Linked DNA regions of Glaciimonas sp. CA11.2. The protein of the gene in region 1 binds, or shares a complex with, the protein of each later gene. Links are inferred from orthologs where the notes say so. Each region holds a gene or a part of one and is shown on either strand. Other genes may lie near its edges.

Region 1 (4,253 bases):
GCGACCCAATTCTGCACCGTAACGGGCTAGCTCTGCGGCGTGCCAGCCAGCTTGCAGGCGTTGCACGCCCGCCGTCAATATGGCGTCGTCGTTATACAAATTGTTATCGGTCAGTGGTTTGACCTGATTAGTGACTTGGTGCGTGGGCGATTGCATGGCATCTCCTGGCGGGCTTGATCTGACGTTGCATGTTTGAACGCATGGCAAGGTTAGCGTAGTCTGAATTTGTTATATGTGCCAGCGCAAAAGCGAGCCAACTCGGGGCAGATTTGTCGGCATTTCTTAAAATCCTTGCGAGCGCTTCCTCTAAGGTAAAATGAGTGCTGAATTTAACAGCCAGCAATGCGCGCCCGCCACTCTATGTCATACCAAGTCCTAGCTCGTAAATATCGCCCAAGAAGTTTCGACACCCTGGTTGGTCAGGAGCACGTTGTGCGGGCATTGACGCATGCGCTGGAGCAACAGCGCCTACATCATGCTTATTTGTTCACTGGTACAAGGGGCGTTGGTAAAACGACGCTGTCGCGCATACTCGCCAAGGCCTTAAATTGTCAGGGTATTGATGGCAACGGTGGAATTACCGCTCAGCCGTGCGGTGTGTGTGATGCCTGCGTGGCGATTGATGCGGGGCGATTTGTTGATTATATTGAAATGGATGCAGCATCCAATCGCGGTGTGGATGAAATGGCGCAATTGCTGGAGCAGGCGGTCTACGCGCCGTCAAACGCCCGTTTCAAGGTCTACATGATCGATGAAGTCCACATGCTGACCAACCACGCATTCAACTCCATGTTGAAAACGCTGGAAGAACCGCCCGATCATGTCAAGTTTATCCTTGCTACTACCGATCCCCAAAAAATCCCGGTAACGGTCCTGTCGCGATGCCTGCAATTCAATCTGAAGCAGATGCCGCCGGGTCATATCATTAGCCATCTGGACGATATTCTGGGGCAGGAACAAATTGAATTCGAAACACCGGCTTTGCGCCTTCTGGCACAAGGCGCACACGGATCAATGCGCGATGCCTTATCGTTAACCGATCAGGCGATCGCCTACGCAGCTGGCAAAGTAACGCTTGAGGCGGTGCAGGGAATGTTGGGCGCGCTGGATCAGACCTATTTGATTCGGGTGCTAGATGCTTTGGCCCTAAACGATGGTGCCGGTTTGTTGGCTGTTGCTGATGAAATGGCAATTCGCAGTTTGTCGTATAGTGCCGCGTTGCAAGATCTCGGTACTTTGTTGCATCGCGTCGCGTTGGCGCAAAGCGTCCCTGCAGCGTTAGCAGAAGATTTGCCTGAGCGCGAAGATGTCATGCGTCTGGCTGCGGCGTTTGATGTCGAAGAAATCCAATTGTTTTATCAGATCGTTGTGCATGGTCGTAATGAACTTGGCTTAGCACCGGATGAGTACGCAGGGTTTTCAATGACCTTACTGCGGATGTTGGCTTTTCGGCCACAATCGGGAGATGGAACCGGAATAGTGGCAGCACAGCAACGATCGGTTGCGCCATCGCGCCCGTCTGTATCAACTTTCACTCCCGCTTCATCAGCAGTGGTTGCAGTTAAAGCCCCAATAACCGCCGCTCCGACGCCGTCAATTCCCGCTGCACGATTAAGTAGTGCGCCGCAGGCCGCTACCACCAGCGCTCCTGTAGGACGTGTCGATGGTAACCTCAGTCCGGCGATGGCAGCATTGGCAGCAGCGCGAGGTGGCCTCGCCAGCAAACGCCCGGGCGCCTCTCCCGCCGCGCCTGCAACTGCTTCGGTTACCGCGGCAATCAGTAATTCTGCGATACCGGTCAGATCTCAGCCGACGGCGATCCCGGAGATCAAAGTACCGGCAAGTCAACCACCGAAAGTAACCTCTACTGTATCGTCGCCACCACCTTGGGAAGAGGATATTCCGCTGCCGATGGACTTGTCGGATAACGATTCATCCGGATCGAGCTATGACGCGCGCGCAGAGCCACGTACCGCTTCCGCCATGCACACATCAGGTCGTTCAGAAGCGCGTCCTGTAACAAGTACTCCGTCTGTGCCAACACCGGCAAACAAGCCAACCGCAACGTTGAGTATGGATGCGCTGTCAATGCAATCGTCATCGTCAAATCCGCTGCCACAGAAAGCCGCTGCTGACCCGTTCGTTTATCATCCAGATCCATCATTGAACTGGGATGGCGACTGGCCAACCTTGGCGGCACTATTGCCGGTACGTGGTGTTGCACATCAACTAGCGCAGCAAAGTGAGTTGCTGCGTTTGGACAGTACCGGAGCAGCCATTCAAATTTACCTGCGCATTCCCCTCGAGACGTTACGCTTACCCGCTAATGTTGATAAACTAACTGCGGCGTTAACCGAGCGTTTTGGTCGCACGGTGCGGGTCGAGACAGAAATTGGTAACGTGCGTCACACCGCGAATGTGAAGGCGCAAGGCGAGCAGGCGGAACGGCAGCGTTTAGCTGAAGAGACCGCAAAAAATGATCCATTTATTCAAAGCATGATTCGTGAGTTCGGTGCAGCGATTGTTCCTGGATCGGTCAAACCGTTAGCCTGAAGCTAAGCCTGAACTTGAGCAGTATCGTCACGGACGGTAGGTCACGGACGGTAGGTCACGGCAATGTAAAATTGACATGGGTGACGAAAAAACAAGCCAATTTAAAATTGGGCTAACTGCTTCGACGGAGGAATTGTTATAAACGCCGTCGAAGAGCAGTTAAACAGTTGGTATCGCCCAACCGTAATGGGCTGGATAGATTGCTAAATAGCAATAAAAATTATCGCCATCAATGTGCGATTTTGTGTCATTCCCAACACTGAATTAACTTAAAGGAGCAACATTATGATGAAGGGCCAACTCGCAGGCTTGATGAAGCAAGCGCAAGCAATGCAAGATAATATGAAAAAAGCGCAGGATCAATTGGGCTTGATCGACGTCGAAGGTGAATCTGGCGGCGGTCTCGTCAAAGTAGTCATGTCTTGCAAAAATGCTGTCAAGCGCGTGACGATCGATCCGTCCCTGCTGGCTGATGACAAGGACATGCTAGAAGATCTGGTCGCTGCTGCTTTCAATGACGCCGTACGCAAGGCAGAAGAAACCTCGGCAGAAAAAATGTCCGGGCTTACTGCTGGTATGCCACCAGGCTTCAAAATGCCGTTTTAAGTACCGCATCCTATGATTCTTAACGCTGCAACGCTGGATATTATTCCCGGTCAGGAAGCCGCATTTGAAGCGGCTTTCGCGGAGGCGAAAAAACTGATTATGTCCACGCCGGGTTATATTTCGCATGCGTTGCAGCGTTGCGTGGAACTCCCGAATCGTTATATTTTACTGGTGCACTGGCAGACGCTAGAACACCACACGATCGGCTTCATGCAATCGTTTCAGTATCAAGAGTGGCGCACGCTAATGCAGCATTTCTATAAGCCGCCACCGATTCTTCACTATGCACCGGTGGGTCGCAAGATCTATCGTGGTTTTTAAGGTCTGATGTGAAAACCCCTTCCAGTCTGGCCTTTTTGACAGAAGCTTTACGCCACTTGCCCGGCGTCGGCCCGAAGTCGGCGCAACGTATGGCTTATCATCTGTTGCAGCATGATCGTGATGGCGCAGCGTTGCTTGGTCGCGCATTGATGCAAGCGGTCGAAAAAGTACAGCATTGTTCAATGTGCAATACTTTCACCGAGCATGATCTGTGTGAGGTATGTTTGGATCCTGAGCGTGACACGTCATTACTCTGTGTAGTGGAAACACCCACCGATCAGTTGATGATCGAGCAGACGTTGACGTTTAAAGGCCTATATTTTGTGTTGATGGGACGGTTGTCGCCGCTTGATGGTATTGGCCCGAAGGATCTTCAACTTGAAAAATTAATCGTCCGCGCCACCAATGGGGTCGTAGCCGAAGTAGTGTTAGCGACCAATTTCACCAACGAAGGCGAAGCCACCGCCCATTACATTAGCGAAACCATGAAAGCACGCGGCCTGAAGGTTAGCCGCCTGGCTCGTGGGGTTCCGGTTGGTGGCGAGTTGGAATACGTGGATGCCGGTACTATTGCGCGTGCCATGTTGGACCGTCGCGCCACTTAACGATAATCATTCGTCGTCGTCGACATGCTTTTTCGTCACGTGCAGCCTTAGAGATCTAAACATTGTCGATTTAACTGGTAGTTGATTAATACACAGCATAAGGGGCGATGGTATTCATTTTATGTCGCCGAATAACGATAAAAAAAACTCACCATGTGTCTTTTCAGC
Region 2 (3,766 bases), 3.4 Mb from region 1 along the record:
ACTTACGGAAATGTTCAGAGATCTATGACATCTGCAAAATTTATTACCTTTGAAGGTATCGATGGGGCGGGGAAATCAACGCACATCGGCTACGTTACTGAATTATTACGCAGTCGTGGACTGATCGTAGTTACGACCCGTGAGCCCGGCGGAACGGCACTGGGCGAAGCATTGCGTGAATTGGTCTTGCATAAAAAAATGCATCTTGAAACCGAGGCTATGCTGATGTTTGCATCCCGCCGCGAGCATTTGGCGCAAGTCATTGAGCCGGCATTGGCACGCGGCGATTGGGTCGTTTCTGACCGTTTTAGCGATGCGACGTTTGCCTATCAGGGCGGCGGCAGAAAACTTTCTCTGAATAAATTGGATGTTTTAGAGCAATGGGTACATCCACATTTGCAGCCGGATCTAACGCTATTGTTTGACGTGCCATTAGAAGTGGCGCGGGCACGTTTGGATGCGACGCGTGATCTGGATCGGTTTGAACAGGAGAAGGCAACATTTTTCGCCGATACGCGTGCGGAGTATTTGCGTCGAGCGGCGCAGTTTCCTGCCCGTTTCCGGGTAATCGATTCGACACAACCTATTGCTGACATTCAGCGAGGCCTGGAAAAAATCATCGCGGCTTTGTAACGGGGCGTGATTGCCGGACCGGTGGTCTAGTATTAGCGTTGGCGTACACTTGCCGAGTTGCCAACAAAGTAATTAATTAATGGATTGAGTGATTGTTAAATTAATGAGTAATTTGATATTCCCATGGCAAAGTAATGCTTGGCAGCAGCTGCAAGCAATGCGCGCCCGCATGCCGCACGCGATCTTGTTTCACGGTGCTGAAGGAATTGGTAAAACCATTTTTGCCGAGCAATTTGCACAGTCGTTATTTTGCGATGCGCCACTAGCGGATGGTCACGCCTGTGGCGTTTGTCCATCATGTGGCTGGTTTGTTCAGCATAATCATCCTGATTATCGTCGGGTGCGGCCAGAAACTTTGGAGGATGAGGATGCACGCGATGTCGGCGACGGGGCCGACGATGGAGGGGATAGCAAAAAAACTGCAAAGTCGACTAAAGCGCCATCGAAAGAAATTAAGATTGATCAAATTCGTGCGTTGGCCGGATTCATGAATATTTCTACGCATCGTCAGGGGCAACGGGTAGTGGTGCTGTATCCAGCAGAAGCGCTAAATGCCGCCGCCGCCAATGCCCTTTTAAAAACCTTGGAAGAGCCACCGCCGAACACTGTATTTTTGTTGATTTCGAATAGCCTGGATCGGTTGTTGCCGACGATATTATCGCGCTGCCGTAAATTTCCAATGCCGGTTCCTTCACGTCAGGAGGCGCTTCTCTGGTTACAACAACAAGGTGTCGCTGATGCTGATATGTGGCTAGCCGAGCAGGGTGGCGCGCCGTTGACCGCACAGATTCAGTCACAAAGTGAAGGGCGTGAACTGATCAACGAGTTGTTAGCTTATCTGAGTGCGCCCGGTATTGATGGGGCGCTGAAATGCGCGGAACGCTTGCAGAAAACGCCCGTGGTAGAACTACTCGGTTGGCAGCAGCGCTGGCTCTATGATTTGTTTTCGCTGAAAATGACCAACACCGTTCGCTATTATCCGCGCCATCAAAAGGTTCTGGTTACCCTTGCCGCAAGGACACAAACGGGTGATTTGTTGCGTGGATTAAAGGCTTGTAACGAGCGACGGGCGATTGCGGAGCATCCGTTATCTGCGCGGCTTTTTATTGAAGATATGCTGTTGGATTATGCAAAAATATTTGCCTGAATCTTGTTCTCGGCATTAATTTCAGAAGTATCGACAGATTGTTCCGACGCGGTTTATTGAGAACTTACTGATGAAGACGGTATGATGGTACGTCAGGCTGATGCCACTTGTGCGATGTCGCTAGTAAGTGAAGTGAACGCAATGTTGCGATCGGGGGTCACATTGCCAGCAAACATGCGTCATGCAATTGCGGGTTTTAATTATTCGAAAGGGAAAGCACATGGCAGAAAATTCAATCGTTGGTGGTGGTGTAAGGTTAGCCAGACCCTCGGTTTTATCCCTGGCGATCAAGGAGAAATCGGCTTTATACGCGGCTTATATGCCGTTTTTAACCTTTGGTGGGGTGTTCGTGCCGACCAACAAAGCGCATGTTATTGGAGATGAGATTTATTTGATTCTCACTTTGATGGAAGACCCCGCAAAATATCCGATTGCTGGCAAAGTCGCCTGGATTACACCATCCGGCGCAAATAATAACCGGGCCCAGGGGATTGGCGTTCACTTTCCAGATGATGATGGTGGACATAGATTACGTACTCGCATTGAAGAAATTCTTGGCTCCGCACTGAGTTCCAGCCGACCTACTCACACTTTATAAATATGAAATATCATCACAGAATCGCCACGCAACAGGATCTCACCGCCATAGTTGCAATCTACAACAGTACCGTCGCCTCGCGTGAGGTGACGGCCGATACAGAGCCGGTTTCGGTTGAATCGCGTCAAGCCTGGTTCGATCACCACAACGCAACTTTGCGTCCGTTATGGGTTGTTGAGCAGGAACTTGATCAATCCGTCGATCAATCGGTTGATGATGCCGCCTCGCCTGCCATCGTTGGATGGTTGTCGTATTCTGATTTTTACGGTCGTCCCGCCTACGCTGGAACTGCTGAAATTTCGATCTACATACATGAAGTCGCGCGTGGCAAAGGGATTGGCCGTTATCTGATGGAGCAGGCTCTTACTTATGCACCGCAAGCTGGGGTTCACACTTTGCTGGGTTTTGTCTTCGGTCACAACGCGCCAAGTTTGAAATTATTTGAAGTATTTGGGTTCGAGCGCTGGGCCAACATGCCAAGGGTGGCAACGCTTGATGGCATTGAGCGCGATTTAGTAATATTAGGCAAGCGCGTCGCATAAATTTATGCTGGTTGTGCGAGCGCTATTTGTACTATCCATTTGTTTTGCTTGATCGCGGGATTGCCAACTCGTTAGATAAATCGATACAAATCGATTCCACGTCCAGTAATAATGTGCAGCATGTCTATCCGCAGCCTCCTGTCGTGTTTCATCTGTTTTCGTTGTTCAGATGATTTTCTACTCCGATTTGCCCTGTTTTTAATCTACTTATATCATGTACATCGACTCTCACTGTCATATCAATTTTCCCGAGCTTGCTGCGAAAATGCCAGAAATATTGGCTAAGATGGCAGAAAACAAGGTGACGCACGCGCTGTGCGTCTCTGTCGATTTGCCTGATTTTCCGCAGGTTCTGAAATTGGCAAAAACTTACCCGCATATCTACGCCTCAGTGGGTGTTCATCCCGACTACGAAGATACGCCAGAACCGACGGTGGATGACTTGGTCAGACTTTCCGATCATCCAAAAATCATCGCTATTGGTGAGACCGGTCTGGATTATTTTCGGCTTAAAGGTGATCTTGAATGGCAGCGTGAACGTTTTCGTCGTCATATACGCGCCTCCCGAGCAACCGGAAAGCCATTGATTATCCACACACGCGCTGCATCGGAAGATACGATAAAAATTATGCGTGAAGAGGGCGCGGGTACGAATGCCGGTGGCGCTGGCGGCGTCATGCATTGCTTTACCGAGTCATTGGCGGTGGCTGAAGCGGCAATTGAAATGGGATTTTATATTTCGTTTTCCGGCATCGTTACTTTTAAGAGCGCAAAAGACCTGCAAGCCGTTGCTTTGGAGGTCCCGTTGGAACGTACCTTAATTGAGACCGACTCGCCGTATCTCGC

The links.
Region 2: the proteins of RGU75_RS01635 (region 1) and RGU75_RS16535 are in contact, whole or in part, in a cryo-EM structure (PDB 8GIZ), measured with the Escherichia coli proteins. The link is inferred for Glaciimonas sp. CA11.2 from one-to-one orthologs.

What each region holds. Positions count from the first base shown.
Region 1 is NZ_JAVIWL010000001.1:386,370-390,622, reverse strand. What follows is about bases 1-2,956. They hold RGU75_RS01635 (DNA polymerase III subunit gamma/tau), read left to right. Parts: upstream 1-360; coding sequence 361-2,553; downstream 2,554-2,956. Other genes in these bases: RGU75_RS01630 (YbaB/EbfC family nucleoid-associated protein), read left to right, coding at 2,839-2,956; RGU75_RS01640 (isovaleryl-CoA dehydrogenase), read right to left, coding at 1-156. In the rest of the region: more of RGU75_RS01630, read left to right, coding at 2,957-3,159; RGU75_RS01625 (antibiotic biosynthesis monooxygenase family protein), read left to right, coding at 3,172-3,480; recombination mediator RecR, read left to right, coding at 3,489-4,085. UniProt on the Escherichia coli protein: Part of the beta sliding clamp loading complex, which hydrolyzes ATP to load the beta clamp onto primed DNA to form the DNA replication pre-initiation complex.
Region 2 is NZ_JAVIWL010000001.1:3,814,172-3,817,937, forward strand. Bases 1-2,758 are described here. They hold RGU75_RS16535 (DNA polymerase III subunit delta'), read left to right. Parts: upstream 1-736; coding sequence 737-1,780; downstream 1,781-2,758. Other genes in these bases: tmk (dTMP kinase), read left to right, coding at 25-633; RGU75_RS16540 (PilZ domain-containing protein), read left to right, coding at 2,001-2,378; RGU75_RS16545 (N-acetyltransferase family protein), read left to right, coding at 2,381-2,758. Outside these bases: more of RGU75_RS16545, read left to right, coding at 2,759-2,920; RGU75_RS16550 (TatD family hydrolase), read left to right, coding at 3,135-3,766. UniProt on the Escherichia coli protein: Part of the beta sliding clamp loading complex, which hydrolyzes ATP to load the beta clamp onto primed DNA to form the DNA replication pre-initiation complex.